Regions from separate parts of the Variovorax sp. 05T418 genome, predicted to be linked through region 2. Evidence: riboswitches for the same ligand, from Rfam matches in the RefSeq annotation. Region 2 holds a riboswitch; the other holds the start of a gene.
The links. A riboswitch is a leader RNA that binds a small molecule or an ion and turns the genes downstream of it on or off. The one in region 2 is predicted to bind cobalamin.

Region 1 (7,870 bases), on a different contig from region 2:
TGCAGCACCTCGGTGTTGCCGAGCGTGGCGCCCAGGCCGCGGGCTTCGAGTGCGGGGATCTCCTGGCTCATGCCACCCCGCCCCGCGCGCTGCGCCTGTGCATCAGCCACAGCAGGTAGCTGCCGCCGAGCACCGCCGTGAGCACGCCCACGGGCAGTTCCTGCGGCGCGATGAGCCAGCGCGCCAGCAGGTCGGCCGCCATCAGCAGCAGGCCGCCCATCGCGGCCGACAGCACGATCAACCCGGCATGCGTGGTCTTGACCACCGAGCGCACGAGGTGCGGCGCGGCCAGGCCGACGAAGGCGATGAGCCCGGTCTGCGCCACCGCTGCGCCGGTGCCCAGCGCGAGCACCACCACCAGCGTGGCGCGCATCGCGCCCAGCGGCAGGCCGAGGCTGCGGGCCGTCGCTTCGCCGAGCGCAAGGCCGTCGAGCACCGGCGCGAGCGCCCAGCCCAGCAGCAGGCACACCGCACCGACCGCGGCCATCACCGCGCATGCGCTCCAGCCGACCAGGCCTGTGCTGCCGAGGATGAAGCCCTGGATGGCCTGCAGGATGTCGGCCGAGGCGATGGTGATCAGGTCCTTGGCGGCGCCGAGCACCACGCCGACGATCACGCCCGCGAGCAGCAGCCGCAGCGTCTGCTGCACGCCGCGCGCGAGCACCAGCGTGAGCATCACCGCGAGCACCGCGCCCACGAAGGCCGCGCCCGTGAGCCCCAGGCGCATCGCCCATTGCGTGCTGGCGGCCGAGCCGCCGAACAGCAGCAGCGCCACCGCCACGCCGAGCGAAGCCCCCGAGGCGCTGCCCAGCAGATAAGGATCGGCCAGCGGATTGCGGAACAGCCCCTGCGCCACCGAGCCCGCGAGCCCGAGCAGTGCGCCCGCGAGCCACGCGCCCAGCGTGCGCGGCAGCCGGATGTCCCAGACGATGCGCAGCGCCACCGGATCGCGCCATGCCGCGCGCAGGCTTTCGAAGCCGGTACTGCCGATGCCCAGGCCGAGCACCGCCAGCGCGCCGCCCAGCACCAGCAAGGCGATGCCGAAGAGCCAGACGCGGCGCTGATGGCGGGTGTGCATGAAGTCCACCCGCGCTCAGCCGGCCTTCTCGGCGATGCAGCGCGCCATCAGCCGTGCGGCTTCGTCCATGCGCGGGCCGGGACGCACGAGCACGTCCGACTGCGCGGCGTCGAAGCGGCAGATGCGCCCCTCGCGCACCGCGCGGATGCCGCCCCAGCCCGGGCGCTGCTCCATGCCCGCCGCGCTGCGCACGCTGACCATGATGAGATCGGGATTGGCGCGCACCACGTATTCGGGGTTGAGCTTGGGAAAGGGCCCGAGCGAAGCCGGCACGATGTTCTTCATGCCCAGGCGCGCGAGCGTCTCGCCGATGAAAGACGACTCGCCGGCCGCATAGGGCGCGCTGTTGACCTCGAAGTAGACGCGCTGGCCCCTCGCCCCGGCCGGCAGCGACTGCGCGGCGGCCGACACGCCCGCATCGATCGCGCGCCAGATGTTCGGCGCCTCGCGGGTGCCGAGCACCTGGTCGAGCTTGTCGAGCACGCGCCGCACGTCGGCATGGCTCTTGGGTTCGAGCACCAGCACCTTGAGGCCCAGCGCCTCGAGCCGCTGCGTCACGCGCGAGGACTTGGCGAGCAGCACCGCATCGGGCCGCAGCGCCACGATGGCTTCGACGTTCGGGTCGAGCCCGCCGCCCAGCTGCGGCAAGGCGCGCACCGCGTCGGGCGAATTGGAATAGTTGTCGACGCCCACCAGCCGCGAACACGCACCCAGCGCGCAGACGCCTTCGGTCAGCGACGGCAGCAGCGTGACGATGCGCTGCGGCGGCTGCGGCAGGCTCACCGTCACGCCGCGCTCGTCGACCACGTCGATGGCATGCGCGGCCAGCGCGAAGAGGCCGAGGCCAAGCGCCGCGGACAAGCACCGAATCCAGCGGGCGGTCATGCGGGTGCCTTCAGGGTCAGCGGCAAGCCGGCCGCCATCAGCGTGACGCGGTCGCAGGCGGCCGCCACGTCCTGGTTCATGCGGCCCAGCGCATCGACGAAGGCGCGCGTTTCGCGGCCGAGCGGAATCACGCCCAGCCCGATCTCGTTGCCGACCAGCACCACCGGCCCGCGCGCTTCGCGCAGCGCCATCAGCAGCATCGCGGCATGCGCCGCCGGCGTGCGCGTGACCGGCTGCGCGGTCTCGCAGCGCAGCGGCATCAGCAGGTTGGTGAGCCAGAGCGTGAGGCAGTCGACCACCACCAGCGTGTCGGGCGAACTCTGCGTGACGATGGCGCGCGCCAGTTCGACGGGTTCTTCCACGGTTCGCATGGCGGGCACGCGGCGGGCGCGGTCGGCCTGGTGGCGCACGATGCGCTCCTGCATCTCTTCGTCATGCGCCTGGGCGGTGGCAATCAGCACGGCGCGCCGCATGGCGGGCGCCTCGGCCAGCCAGTCGGCGGCGCGCTGCTCGGCGCGGCGCGACTTGCCGCTCTTCTGGCCGCCGAGGATGAATTCATGTTCAACGCGCATGCGCATCGGCCTCCGGGGTTTCGTGTTCGAGCTCGATCGGCATCGCGCCGAACAGCCTGGCCGTGGCTTCGGGGCTGGACGCGAACCACGCATGAAAATAGCTCGCCCGCACCGGGCCGTGCACATAGAAGGCCTCTCCCGCGCGGGCGTCCGCGCCGGGCCTGCCGGTGAAGGCCGCCGGCACCAGCGGCGTTTCGCAGCTCGAATAGTGAAAGGTGTGGCCGCGCAGCGTGTGGGCACCCAGTGTGAGCTGCTGCGGCCCGAGGCCGGACAGCCGCTTGTGCATCGCGACCCGGCCCGGCAGCAGCCCCCAGAGCGCGTGCGATGCGCCATCGGCCGTTTCCAGTTGCTCGAACAGCGACATCATGCCGCCGCACTCGGCCCATACCGGCTTGCCCGCGGCGGCGTGCGCGGCCAGCGACGCGCGCAGGGATTCGCTGGCGGACAGCGCCTTCGCATGCAGCTCGGGGTAGCCGCCGGGCAGCCAGAGCGCATCGCATGCGGGCAACGCATCGCCGGCGAGCGGAGAGAAGAACACGACCCGCGCGCCCAGCGCCGCAAGCACGTCGAGGTTGGCCGGATAGATGAAGGCAAAGGCCGCATCGCGCGCGACCGCGATGGTGCGCCCCTGCAGCAGCGGATCGATGCGCGCCGGCGGCTCGGCCGCGGCAGCCTCGAAGCGCACCTGCGGCCAATCGGAAAGCGGCCGCTTGCCCAGGGGCGTGGCGGCCATCGCGTCGGCCGCCGCATCGAGCCGCGCCGTCGCGTCGCCGAGTTCATGCGCAGCGACCAGCCCCAGGTGCCGCTCGGGCAGTTCGAAACCGGCGCCGCGCGGCAGGCTGCCGAGCCACTGCGCCGGTTCGCGCAAGGCCTCCTTCAGCATGCCGGCATGCCGCTCGCCGGCCACGCGGTTGGCCAGCACGCCGGCCCAGGGCAGCGCGGGACGGAAGTTCTGCAGGCCGTAGGCCAGCGCGCCGAAGGTGCCGGCCATGGCCTGCGCATCGATCACGGCCAGCACCGGCAGGCCGAAGCGCTCGGCCAGGTCCGCCGCGCTGGGGCTGCCGTCGAACAGGCCCATGACGCCCTCGACGATCAGCAGGTCGGCCTCGGCCGCGGCCGCATGCAGCCGCCGGCGGCAGTCGGCCTCGCCGGTCATCCAGAGGTCGAGCGAATGCACCGGCGCGCCGCTGGCAAGCGCCAGCCAGTACGGGTCGAGAAAGTCGGGCCCGCACTTGAAGACCCGCACGCGCCGGCCCTGGCGCGCGTGCAGGCGCGCCAGCGCGGCCGCGACGGTGGTCTTGCCCTGCCCCGAAGCCGGTGCCGCCACTAGCACGGCGGCGCAGCTGTGCGCGGCGATCGGTTCGCCGTTGTTGCGGGGCTGGCTTATTGCGGTGTCCACTTCAGGCCGATGTATGCGTTGCGGCCGCCGGTGGCGTAGCCGCGTGCAAGCGTGTAGTCCTTGTCGCCCACATTGTCGACGCGGGCCACCAGGCCGATGTCGCGCGTGATCTGCGTGCTGGCCACCAGGTTCAGCACGGTGTAGCCGCCCAGCGTGCGGGTGTTGGCCGCGTCGTCGAAGCGCTTGCTCGACGATTGCAGCTCGGCGCCCAGCGTCCAGCCGGCAATGCGCCAGTCGGCGCCCAGCGTGCCGTGGCGGCGCGCGCGGCGGGCCAGCAGGTGGTCGGTGTCGAGGTCGCGCGGGTCCTGGAAGTCGAGCGATGCGCGCAGGCTCACGTCACCGATGCGGTGCCCGCCCGACAGCGTCACGCCCTGGTAGCGGGCGCGCGCGGTGCTGGCATAGCAGCCGAAGCCGGAGCGGCAGTTGGTGGCCGAACCGTCGAACACGATCAGGTTCTCGACGCGGTTCTGGTAGACGACGATGCCCGCATGCGTGCCGCCGTCGGTGTACTGCAGGCCGAGTTCGACGTTGCGGCTCGACTCGGGCTTGAGGCTGGCCACGCCGTATTCGCTGAAGCGCTGGTAGAGCGTGGGCGCGCGGAAGGCGGTGCCGGCCGAGACGGTGGCGCGCAGGCGCGGCGTGATCGCGTAGCCGTAGGCGGCGCTGCCGGTGGCCTTGCCGCCGAATTCGCTGTCGTCGTCATGGCGCACATGCAGCTGGAGCGAATGCGCGCCCTGCACGAAGCCATAGCCGAGCGAGACCGCGTCCTGCGAGCGCTTGCTCGAGAGCAGGCCGCTGCTGATGGTGGGCGCATTCTCGAGCGCGTCTTCGCGGCGCTCGAGCGTGGCCGTCACCAGGTGCGGGCCGAAGCGGAATTCGTTCTGGAACAGGTAGCCGCGCAGATTGGTTTCGGTGCGGTAGAACGAAGGCTGGGTCTTGTAGACCGACTGCGAATCGGTGACCTGCACGCGCGTGCTGTAGATGTCGTTCCACTTGGCCGACCACGAGAGCCCGGCCGTGCGCAGCGTGTTGTTCGAGATGTCGTTCCGGAAGAGGATCGGCGGCTTGGTCCTGAAGCTCACCGGCGGGTCGTAGCCGGCTTCCATGTCGCTGTACAGCAGCGTGGCTTCCAGCCGCTGGTTCGGCGTGAGCTGGTAGCCCAGGCGCAGGTTGCCGGAATTGCTGCGGTAGCCGTCGCGGTCGGGGCTGGTGAAGCCGTCCTTGGAGGGCGTGCGCTTGTCCATCGGCAGCACGTTGAAGCCCCGGCTTTCCTCGTGCGCCGCGCCCAGCGAATAGTCGAAGGCGCCCGACTTGCCGCTCACGCCCGCCTCCGCCTTGCGCAGGCCGTGGCTGCCGAAGCCGATGCCCGCGTAAGGCGCCACGCCTTCTTCGCCGCGCCTGGTGAAGAGCTGGATCACGCCGCCCACGGCATCGGAGCCGTACACCGCGGCGGCCGGGCCGCGCAGCACTTCGATGCGGTCGATCTGCGAGAGCGGAATGCTTTCCCAGCCGGCACCGCCGGTCGATTGCGAATCGACGCGCACGCCGTCGACGTAGACGGCCGTGAAGCGGGTCTCGGCGCCGCGGATGTACAGGCTGGTGGTGTTGCCCACGCTGCCGTTGCGCGTGATCTCGATGCCGGGCAGGCGCGCCAGCACGTCGGCCACGCCGACCGCGCCGCTGCGCTCGATGGTCTGGCGGTCGACCACGGACACGTCGCCCACGAGGTCCGACAGCGGCTGCGGCGTGCGGTTGGCGGTGACCACGGTTTCGCCGAGTGCCGGCGCATCCTGCTGGGCATGCGCGACGGCCGGCAGTTGAAGCAGCGCCATGCCGCCGAAAGCAGAGGCCAGCGCGAGCGGCAGGCAGGCAAGGCGGCGGCGCGCAGGCGCACGGCCGAGGGAAAGGAAACCACAGGAAGTCATGAATGGAGCGAACGAACGTCTATGCCCGTCGCCGGCTTCCCCGCCGGCGCTTGGGCGCAATGGCTGCCTTGCGCGCCGAATCGAAAATCGATCGCGCATGCGGCAGCCGCCTTGTTGGCCGGTATCCGGGCTGGCAGTGCGACCCCACCGCCTTCCCAGGCGCCTGTTTCAGGGCACCCAGTGGCTTGATGGATGAGGTTGACGCTTGCGGCGTCGACTGCTTGACCGTTGCGGGGGCAGCGCAGGCGGCTTCGGCCCTGTTCCGTTTCCGGGGGCGTTCACTCCTGCTTCCCGTTGAACCGCGGCGTGTGAACCACGCCGCAGGCACCAACGCGCAGGATTTTAGGGCCTCGGCCAGCGCAGTAAGCCAAAAGTTGCGCCGCCTGCCGTCCGCCGGGGAAACTACAATCGCCAACCATGCCCGCCTCCAGCCCCATCGACCAGATCGCCGAGCGTGTGGAACGCCTGCTCGTGCGTCATGAAGAGGTGCAGCGCACCAATGCGCTGCTGCAGGAGCAGGTCGAAGCGCTCACGCGCGAGCGCGACGCGTTGAAGTCGCGGCTGGCCGCGGCCCGCACGCGCCTCGATGCGCTGCTCGAGCGGCTGCCGGCCGAACCACCTTCCCAAGATTCCCCCGCATGAAGCAGATTGAAGTTCAGATCATGGGCCAGAGCTATCTGCTCGGCTGCCCCGAAGGCGGCGAGGCGCAGCTGCGCGAAGCCGTCGAGCGCGTGGACGCGGCCATGTGCAAGATCCGCGATGCGGGCAAGGTGAAGGCGCGCGACCGCATCGCGGTGCTCGCTTCGCTGAACCTGGCTTTCGACCTGGCGGCCCAGCAGGCGGCCGCCGCGGCCGCGCCGCCTCCCCTGGCCGCGGCCTCCTCGGCAGAGGGCGGCGACGCCGATGCCAAGGCCGCCCAGCTCATTCAGAAACTCGATCAAGCCCTCGCGGGCGATGACCATTTACTCTGAGCGGAAGCACCCGGCCCGTCCGGGGCGTAAAATCCGAACTGTCTGCGGTGCGCGTCGGGCTTAATATTTCCTTGTTCCAATGCTCTCCGGAGCCGGGCTTGGTACATCGCTTGACGGGTGTGATCATCTCGCGTCAGATGAACCCGAAGTCTTGCTGCCCTCGCCCACCTGAACCCTGGTTCAGGATGCGGGTTCGGCGCCCACTTGCAGACACCTTTTTCCGTTCATACGGCCCCTGCATGCGCTGCACGGGGCCGTTGCTTTTTTTCAAGGCTCCGCTGCGTGACTTCCCTGCTCGACCCCCTCCTGATCGCCGAATTGGCCGCGCTCGGCCTGGGCACCGGTTTCCTGGCGGGCCTGCTGGGCATCGGCGGCGGGATGCTCATGGTGCCGTTCATCACGATCATCATGGGGCACCGCGGGGTGGCCTCCGATCTTGCCGTGAAGATGGCGATCGCCACCTCGATGGCCACGATCATCTTCACCTCGGTGTCCAGCGTGCGCGCCCATCACAAGCGCGGCGCGGTGCGCTGGGACATCGTGCGGCGCCTGGCGCCCGGCATCGTCATCGGCAGCCTGCTGGGCAGCCTGGGCGTGTTCGCGCTGCTCAAGGGCACGGTGCTGGCCATCGTCTTTGCGCTGTTCGTGGGCTTCTCGGCCACGCAGATGTTCCTCGACCGCAAGCCCAAGCCCACGCGCCAGATGCCGGGCACCGCGGGGCAGCTGTCGGCGGGCGGCGCCATCGGCTTCATCTCGGGCCTGGTCGGCGCGGGCGGCGGCTTTGTCAGCGTGCCGTTCATGACCTGGTGCAACATCTCCATCCACAACGCCGTGGCCACCAGCGCCGCGCTCGGCTTTCCGATTGCGGTGGCCAACGTGCTGGGCTACGTGGTGAGCGGGCAGTCGGTGCAGGGCCTTCCGGCCGGCTCGTTCGGCTACATCTGGCTGCCCGCGCTGGTGGTCATTGCGCTGTGCAGCGTGCTCACTGCGCCGCTCGGCGCGAAGGCGGCGCACAACCTGCCGGTGAAGAAGCTCAAGCG
Region 2 (7,870 bases):
TTCCAGCCGAGCTCGCGGCCGAGGATGTCGACCGGAATCGTCTTGCCCACGTCCGACGCGGTGGTCAGCATCGGCGTGGCGCCCAGCAGCGAAGCGACCTGCTCGGCCATCGCGTTGGCGCCACCCACGTGGCCCGAGAGCACCGGAATCACGAACTGCGCGGCGTCGTCCACCACCAGCACGCCCGGGTCCTCGTCCTTGCTCTTGAGGTGCGGCGCGATCAGCCGCACCACGGCACCGAGCGAGACGAAGAACACGACCTGGTCGAAGTCCGCGAACAGCGCTGCGATCTCGTTGCGGAAGGCGCCCGCGTAGGCGCGCACCGGGTTGGGCAAGCCGGCCATGAGCGGCGCGAACTTGTCCGCCACGCACACGCTGGCCTCCGGCAGCTGGCGGGCCAGGCCGGCGGCCTGCTGCGCGCCATGTTTGGTGATGGCCACAAGCACCACACGGGGTGCGGCTTCATTCGTCATTCGGGTTGTCCTCTTCGATTTCGGTGCTGGTCTTCTTGCGGCAGCCGCGCACCAGTTCGCCGCGTTCGCGGCCGGGGTTCTTCACCAGCAGCAGCGACAAGTAGTTGACCTTGCTGCCCTTCAGGCTGGCCACGTCGTGCACGATGCGTTCGACCGGCGAGCCGGCCTTTTCGATGAAGCGGCTGTGCGCGAGCAGGCCGCGCCGCGCCAGCAGGTCGATCAGGTCGTCGAGCAGCGGCTTGACCTTCATGAGCACCAGCGTGTCGAAGTCGTCCAGCATCTTCTCGACCGCCGCAATGCCGTAGGCCGCCGGCACGATGGCCACGGTGTCGTCCTGCTCCGAGAGCGGCAGCTGCAGGCGTGCGCAGGCCGCGTTGAACGAGGTGACGCCGGGCACCACGTCGATGCGCGCGGCCGGGTCGAGCTCGCGCAGCACGCGCGCCAGGTAGCAGAAGCTCGCGTAGGTGGAGGCATCGCCCTCGACCAGGAACAGCACGTCCTGCCCGGTGGCCAGCAGCGCCTGCACGGTCTCCGCGGCCTTCAGCCAGTGGCGCGCGAGCTTCTCGGCGTCGTGGGTCATCGGGAACAGCAGCGCCTGGTGCTGCGCGGGCGCCGACAGGCCGGCGCGCAGCGCGATGTCGAGCGCGTAGCTTTCCTTGCGCAGGCTGCGCACCGGGTAGGTCCAGACCGCATCGGCGCGCGTCAGCAGGGACCAGGCGCGGCGCGTGATCAGGTCCGGATCGCCCGGGCCGAGCGATACGCCGTGGAGCATGCCGGGTGCCGTCATGCCACACCGCCTGCTTGCGCACAGACCAGCCACACCGGGTTCTCGGCCGCGAGCCGGTGCATGTGCAGGATCGGCTTGCTGCGCGAGGCCTGCAGCTGCAGCACGTCCCAGGCCGCGCCCTGCGCCTTGAGAGCCTCGACCGCAGCCGCGAGGTTCTCGATGGTCACGAAGTTCATCACCAGCCAGCCGCCCGGCCGCAGGCGCCGCAGCACCAGCGCGATGAGCTCTGCCAGCTCGCCGCCGGAGCCGCCGATGAAGACCGCATCCGGATCGGCCCAGGCCGCCAGGCCCTCGGGCGCCTTGCCGTGCACCAGGCTGTGGTTGCTGATGCCCATGGCCTGGCGGTTGCGCGCGACGATGGCGCTGTCGTCCGCGTTCTTCTCGATCGCGTAGACATGGCCGCGCCAGCACAGCCGCGCGGCCTCCAGCCCGACCGAGCCGGAGCCCGCGCCGATGTCCCACACCACGCTGTCGGCGCGCAGCTGCATGCGCGCGAGCGAGACGGCGCGCACCTCGTTCTTGGTGATCAGGCCCTTCTCGGGATGGCGCTGCTCGAAGCTCGCATCCGGCAAGCCGAACAGCACCTGCGGCGCGCGCAGCCGCGTGCGCCAGAGCAGCACCACGTTCGGATCGGCAAACCGCATCTGCGCCGCGGCCGTGATGCGCATGCCGCTGACCACGCGCTCCTCGGGCTGGCACAGGCGCTCGGCCACGGCCATCTCGAAATCGTCGGCCAGGCCTTCGGCCACCAGCATGCGCGCGATGCGGTCGGGCGTGTTGTCGGGGCTGGTGAGCACGGCCAGCCGGTCGTGCTGGCGGATGTCGCGCAGCAGCGCATAGAGGCCGTGCGCGGGCGGCGAGCCGGGGAGCCAGTCGCCCGCATCCTTCGCATGCACGGAGGCAAACTTCATCTCCTGCCACGGCAGGCCGAGCCGCGCGCAGGCCAGCTGCAGCGTCGATACGTTCGGAATGACCTCGATCGCCTCGATGCACAGGCGCGCGGCCAGGAAGGCCGCAATGCCATGGCACAGCGGATCGCCGGTGGCCAGCACGACCACGCGGCGCTCTTCGGCCTGCGCGGCGCGGATCCATTCGGGCACCTGCGACAGCGCGCCCGTGAGATCGCGCTGCACCGCGCCGGGCGCGATGTGCGGCGCGAACAGCGCCAGCGTGCGCGCGGCGCCGATCACCAGTTGCGCCTTTTGCAGGTGGGCCATCGCGCCGCGCCCGAGGCTCGCATCGCCGTCGTCCAGCACGCCGAGGATGCGGCATTTGTTGGTCATGTTGTTGTTCTCGCTGTCGTTCACGGGGCCTCCGCGATCTTTCGGCCTTCGAAGTCGCAGACCAGCACCTTCAGTTCGAACTGGTCGGGGTAGCGCGTGCGCAGCGTCTGGATGACGCGCTGCGCGAGCGCCGTGTGAAAGGCGGTGCCGAGCCCGAGCGCGTCCATGCGCTCGCCGGCATAGCGCGCGGTCTCGTTGCCGCGGATCGCATCGCACACATCGGGCGGCGCGCCGAGTCCGGCGGCCAGGTCGGCCAGCAGGCCGGTGTCGACCTCGGCCCGGCCGGCGTGGGTGATGGTCTCGCCCTGCGCGATCTTGGTGAGCTTGCCGACCATGCCGCCGATCACCACCTTCCGGATTCCGGCCTTGACCGCGGCGCCCATCGCGTAGCGCAGGAAGTCGCCCATCTGCACGAAGGCCGGCTCGGGCAGCTCCGGCATTTCGGCCATCACGAATTTCTCGGTGCGCCCGCCGGTCGTGAGCACGACCACGCCATGGCCCAGCGTGCCCGCCACCTGCACGCCCTGCACCACGCTCGCGCGGTAGGCGGCGGTGGAATACGGCTTGACGATGCCGGTGGTGCCGAGGATCGAAATGCCGCCGAGGATGCCCAGGCGCGCATTGAGCGTCTTCTTGGCCATCTCCTCGCCCTGCGGCACGGAGATCGCGACTTCGAGGCCGACCTCGTCGAGCAGCGCCGCGCCCACCGCGCGCACGTTCGCCTCGATGTTGCGGCGCGGCACCGGGTTGATGGCCGGCCCGCCCACGGCGAGCCCGAGGCCCGGCATGGTGACGGTGCCCACGCCGGTGCCGCCGGCCAGCACCACCTGGCCCGCCAGATCGGGCAGCAGGCGCACGTCGGCCGTGAGATGGGCCTTGTCGGTGCAGTCGGGGTCGTCGCCGGCGTCCTTGATGACCATGGCGTGCGCGCTCGCGCTGTCGACGCGGCCATCGTGTACCGCGAAGCGCACGAGATCACCGTTGGGCAGCAGGCACTCGACGTGGTCGGGCACCTGGCCCGTGACCAGGCCGATCACCGCCGCGCGCGCCGCCGCGGCCGAACACGCACCGGTCGTGAAACCGGTGCGGGTGCCGCGGGGCGCGCCCTTGTCCATCATGCGGCGTGTTCGCGCGCCTCGGCCAGGCCCAGCAGCGCGTGGATCGCGGCCACCACCAGCGTGGAGCCGCCCTTGCGCCCGCGGATCACGATCCAGGGCACCTCGTCTTCGAGCGCGGCCAGGTCCTTCGATTCGGCCGCCGACACGAAGCCCACCGGCATGCCCACCACCAGCGCGGGGCGCGCGCCCTCTTCGCGGATCAGCCGCACGATCTCGATCAGCGCGGTCGGTGCATTGCCGATGCCGACGATCGCGCCGTCGACCAGCCCGAGCCGGTGCGCCTTGCGCATGGCCTGCACCGCGCGCGTGGTGCCTTCGGCCATCGCCTGCGAGATCACGTCCGGGTCGCTGATGAACTGGTGAGTGCCCATGCCGAAGTGCGCGAGGCGCGGCGCCGAGAGGCCGACGCAGATCATCTCGACATCGGCCAGCACGCGGCTGGCGCGCGAGCGGATGGCGGCAATGGCGGCGTCGACTGCCTCCGGGTGGAAGTCGGTCAGGCCGTTGAAGTCGAAGTCGGCGTTCGCATGGATCATGCGGCGCACCACGGGCCACTGGTCGGCTGTGTAGGCATGCGAGGCCACCTCGCGGTCGATCACCGCGAAGGAGTCGTGCTCGATGGCGCGGCCCGCCGCGGTGAGCTGCTCGGTGACGACGTTGGCCGCCGGGGCGTGCGTCGGCTTCATCGCAGCGCCGGCACCGCGTCGTGCGCATGGACGTGGCCATGCGCGTGGTCGTGATCGTGGTCGTGATCGTGGTCGTGGTCGTGGCCGTGCGCCGCCGCATCGCCATGGTGGTGGCCGCCCAGCCCGTGCTCCACCGCAAAGTCGCGGAACTTGCAGCCGTCGCAAGGCATGAGCGCGGCCGGCGCGCCGCGCCGCAGGTCGTCCACGCGCTGTTCGAGCAGCGCGAAGATCTCGGGCTCGAAGCCGAAGTAGCGCGTGGAAACGAAACGGATCGTCGGGTACTGCGCCTTCAGGTGCTCGACCTGGCGCGCGATGCGTTCGACCAGCGTGCCGTTGAACAGGTAGTAGGGCAGCACCACCACCTGCTTCATGCCCAGCAGGCCCTGGCGCTGCACGGCCTTCTCCAGGCGCGGGTAGGTGATGCCGGTGAAGGCAAGGTCGACCAGCTCGTGGTCGGTCTCCTCCATCAGCCAGCGCGCCATCTTGGCCATGTCGCCATTGGCCTGGCGGTCCGACGAACCCCGGCCCAGGATCACCACGCCGGTGGTGGTCGGGTCGGGCATGTCGAGCGCCTGCATCGCGTCCTTGAGGCGGCGCTTGAGGATCGCGAGGATCGGATCGCAGGCCGTGAGGTGCGGCGCGTAGAGGAACTGCACCATCGGGTACTTGAGCCGGGCGCCGTCGATGGCCTGCGGCACGTCCATCTTCACGTGGCCCGCGGCATTGAGGATGAGCGGCACCACGATCACGCGCCGCGCGCTCTCGGCCGCGCGGCGCAGGCCCTCGCTCATCGTGATCTCGGAGAACTCGATGAAGCAGACCTCGATGCGCCAGCCCGGCTGCCGCTCGCGCCATTGCGCGGCAAAGGCCTCGATCTCGTCGTTGCCGGATTTTTCGCGCGAGCCGTGGCCCACCAGCAGAATGGTTTCGGAGTTCATGGGAGTTCCTGGCGCAGGGTTTGGACGGGAACGCTCGCGCGCCGGAAGCGGTGCGTGAAGCTCGCGTCGTAGAGCTTGGATTTGGCGAGCGTGGTCCACTGCCGCGCGCCCAGCGTGGGGCTGGCGATGATCATCGACTGGCTCGCGATGCGGGCCTCGCGGCACAGCGCCTGGATGGTCGCGACCGTGCCGCGCACGATCTTCTCTTCGCCCGGCCAGCTTGCCTTGTGAACCACCACCACGGGCGCATCGGGCGACCAGCCGGCGGCCGTGAGCGCGGCCGTGACCTTGCCCATCAGGGTGATGCTCAGGAAGATGCACAGCGTGCTGTGGTGCGCGGCGAGCGCCTCGAGCGACTCGCCCTCGGGCATGGGCGTGCGGCCTTCGACGCGCGTGAAGATCACGGTCTGCGTGACCTCGGGCAGCGTGAGGCTTTCCACCGCCGCCGCCGCCGAGGCCATGGCGGAGGACACGCCCGGCACCACGCCGATCGGCACGCCCGCCGCATCCAGCGGCTGCACCAGCTCGATCAGTGCGCCGTACAGGCCCGGGTCGCCGGTCTGCAGGCGCACCACGGTCTCGCAGCGCGCGGCCTGCGCGATCAGCCAGGCCGACATCTGCTCGAGCGTCATGTCCTTGCTGTCGGCAATGGCGCAGTCCGGCCGCGCCCAGCGCATGGCGGTTTCGCTCACGAGCGAGCCCGCGAACAGGATCGCCCCGGCGCGCTCGACGAGGCCGCGGCCCTTGACGGTGATGAGTTCCGGATCGCCCGGGCCCGCACCGACGAACCACACGGTTCCCGGCGTCGGCGCACTGCCTGGAGCGATGGCTCGCTCGTTCATGATGATGATTCCTCCGCGCCCGCCGCGCGATAGATGGTCGGTACGACCGGGCGGGGGGAGAGAAATCGGAGGGGCGCCAGTGGATGCGGTTCCGGCGGATGCACACCTGCATCGAGCCGGACGCCATGCGCCGCCCGCCGATCCTCGCCCACCGCAAGGTCATGCGCTGGTCGTCAGGCCGGTCTCCGGGCTCACGAGCGCAGAGCCATCGGCTCTGCAGCAAGACCACCTTCCCATGCCGTTCGCGGCACAGTGGCGCGGGACCGAATCCCGGGGTCTTGCTTCTTGACTCGTTTACCGTTGCGGGGGCAGCGTCGGCATTGCGCGGTGTTCTCTCCACCGCCGCGCACCGACTTCCCGTTTCACCCTGGCCACCCCGCCGTTTACACGGGGCGCCAGGACACCTGACAACGCGCGCAAAGTGTATCAGCCGCTTGCGGCGGGGCGGCGGGCGATCACCTGTCCAGGCCGAGACGCCCGCGCAGTTCCTTGCGGGCCGCGGCGAAATCGCCCTGGTACGCGGGGTTGTTCTGGATCAGAACAGCCGCGCGTCGGCATGGCTCCCGGGTCTGTGTGGGCAGATCAGCGGGCCGGCCGCAGCCGCAGGCCAACCAGGAGTTCGTTGTAGGACGCGGTCACTGCGGCGTTGCCAGGCAGGTAGCGTTCGAGCGCGGCGCCCAGCTCGTCCTGCTCCGAATGGTTCAGCTCGCTCGCCACGCGCCTGAACTCGGCGTGGTAGCAGGGCAGCATCAACGCCGCCGTGAGCGCGTGGACGTCGTTGCCGCGCGCAAGGCGCTCGTTGCACGCCGCGATGCTTCGATAGATGCCGAGCGCCTGCGCGACGCGGTCGTTCTTGCTGCTGTTCCTGCTGTTGCTGCTCATCGCCGGCTCCTTGTGGCGCGCCGTGGTTGGCGCCGCAAGGCAACTCTAGGGACTGGCGAGCGCAGCGGAGAGTAACAAGATCGTCGTGAATCCGGCCTACTCGACCGCGACCTTCCCCTCCTTGACCAGCCTCGCGAACTTCGCCGTCTCCTCGCGGATGCGGGCCGCCATCTCGGCGGAGCTGTCGCCGATCGGGTCGGCGCCGATCGCGCGCATCCGCTCGGCGAACTCCGGCGACTTGATGATCCTGGCCATCTCGATGTGGAGCTTTGCGGTGATGTCCTTCGGCGTTCCGGCCGGCGCGAGCACGCCGAACCAGGTGCCGATGTCGAAGCCCTTGAGCCCGGCCTCCTCGAGCGTCGGCACCTCGGGCAGTACGGCGGAACGCTTGGCGGTGGTGACGGCCAGCGCGCGCAGCTTGCCGCCCTTGATGTGCTGCAGCACGGGCGTGATGGTGTCGAAGGACATGTCCACCTGCCCGCCCAGCAGGTCGGTGGTGAGCGGACCGCTGCCCTTGTACGGCACGTGCAGCAGCTTGACGCCGGTGCTGGCCTGGAACTGGGTGCCGATCAGGTGTTGCGCCGTGCCGTTGCCGTTGGAGCCGTAGGCCAGCTCCTTCGGCGACGCCTTGGCAAGCGCGACCAGCTCGGCCACCGACTTGGCCGGCGTGAGCGAGGCATTGACCACCAGCACGTTCGGCACCATCGCCACCGTGGTGATCGGCGCGAAGTCTTTCTGGAAGTCGTAGGGCAGCTTCTTGTAGACGCTGGTCGCGATGGTGTGGTGCACCGCGCCCATCAGCAGCGTGTAGCCATCGGGCCTGGCCTTGGCGACGTAGTCGGCGCCGAGCGTGGCGCCGGC

Region 1: another riboswitch for cobalamin. It lies ahead of AC1DMS_RS29905 (TonB-dependent receptor domain-containing protein); the one in region 2 lies ahead of cobM (precorrin-4 C(11)-methyltransferase).

The regions. Positions count from the first base shown of each region.
Region 1 is NZ_JBFTLJ010000024.1:40,645-48,514, forward strand. It holds gene AC1DMS_RS29880 (ABC transporter ATP-binding protein) at 1-71, opposite strand, end outside; gene AC1DMS_RS29885 (FecCD family ABC transporter permease) at 68-1,078, opposite strand; gene AC1DMS_RS29890 (ABC transporter substrate-binding protein) at 1,094-1,963, opposite strand; gene AC1DMS_RS29895 (bifunctional adenosylcobinamide kinase/adenosylcobinamide-phosphate guanylyltransferase) at 1,960-2,535, opposite strand; gene AC1DMS_RS29900 (cobyrinic acid a,c-diamide synthase CobB) at 2,525-3,934, opposite strand; gene AC1DMS_RS29905 (TonB-dependent receptor domain-containing protein) at 3,919-5,859, opposite strand; cobalamin riboswitch at 5,959-6,205, opposite strand; gene AC1DMS_RS29910 (hypothetical protein) at 6,277-6,501, shown strand; gene AC1DMS_RS29915 (cell division protein ZapA) at 6,498-6,830, shown strand; gene AC1DMS_RS29920 (sulfite exporter TauE/SafE family protein) at 7,113-7,870, shown strand, end outside.
Region 2 is NZ_JBFTLJ010000003.1:231,424-239,293, reverse strand. It holds gene AC1DMS_RS07080 (cobalamin biosynthesis central domain-containing protein) at 1-473, opposite strand, end outside; gene cobI (precorrin-2 C(20)-methyltransferase) at 463-1,260, opposite strand; gene cbiE (precorrin-6y C5,15-methyltransferase (decarboxylating) subunit CbiE) at 1,257-2,543, opposite strand; gene AC1DMS_RS07065 (cobalt-precorrin-5B (C(1))-methyltransferase) at 2,564-3,661, opposite strand; gene AC1DMS_RS07060 (precorrin-8X methylmutase) at 3,658-4,347, opposite strand; gene AC1DMS_RS07055 (sirohydrochlorin chelatase) at 4,344-5,285, opposite strand; gene cobM (precorrin-4 C(11)-methyltransferase) at 5,282-6,127, opposite strand; cobalamin riboswitch at 6,287-6,550, opposite strand; gene AC1DMS_RS07045 (hypothetical protein) at 6,710-7,009, opposite strand; gene AC1DMS_RS07040 (tripartite tricarboxylate transporter substrate binding protein) at 7,106-7,870, opposite strand, start outside.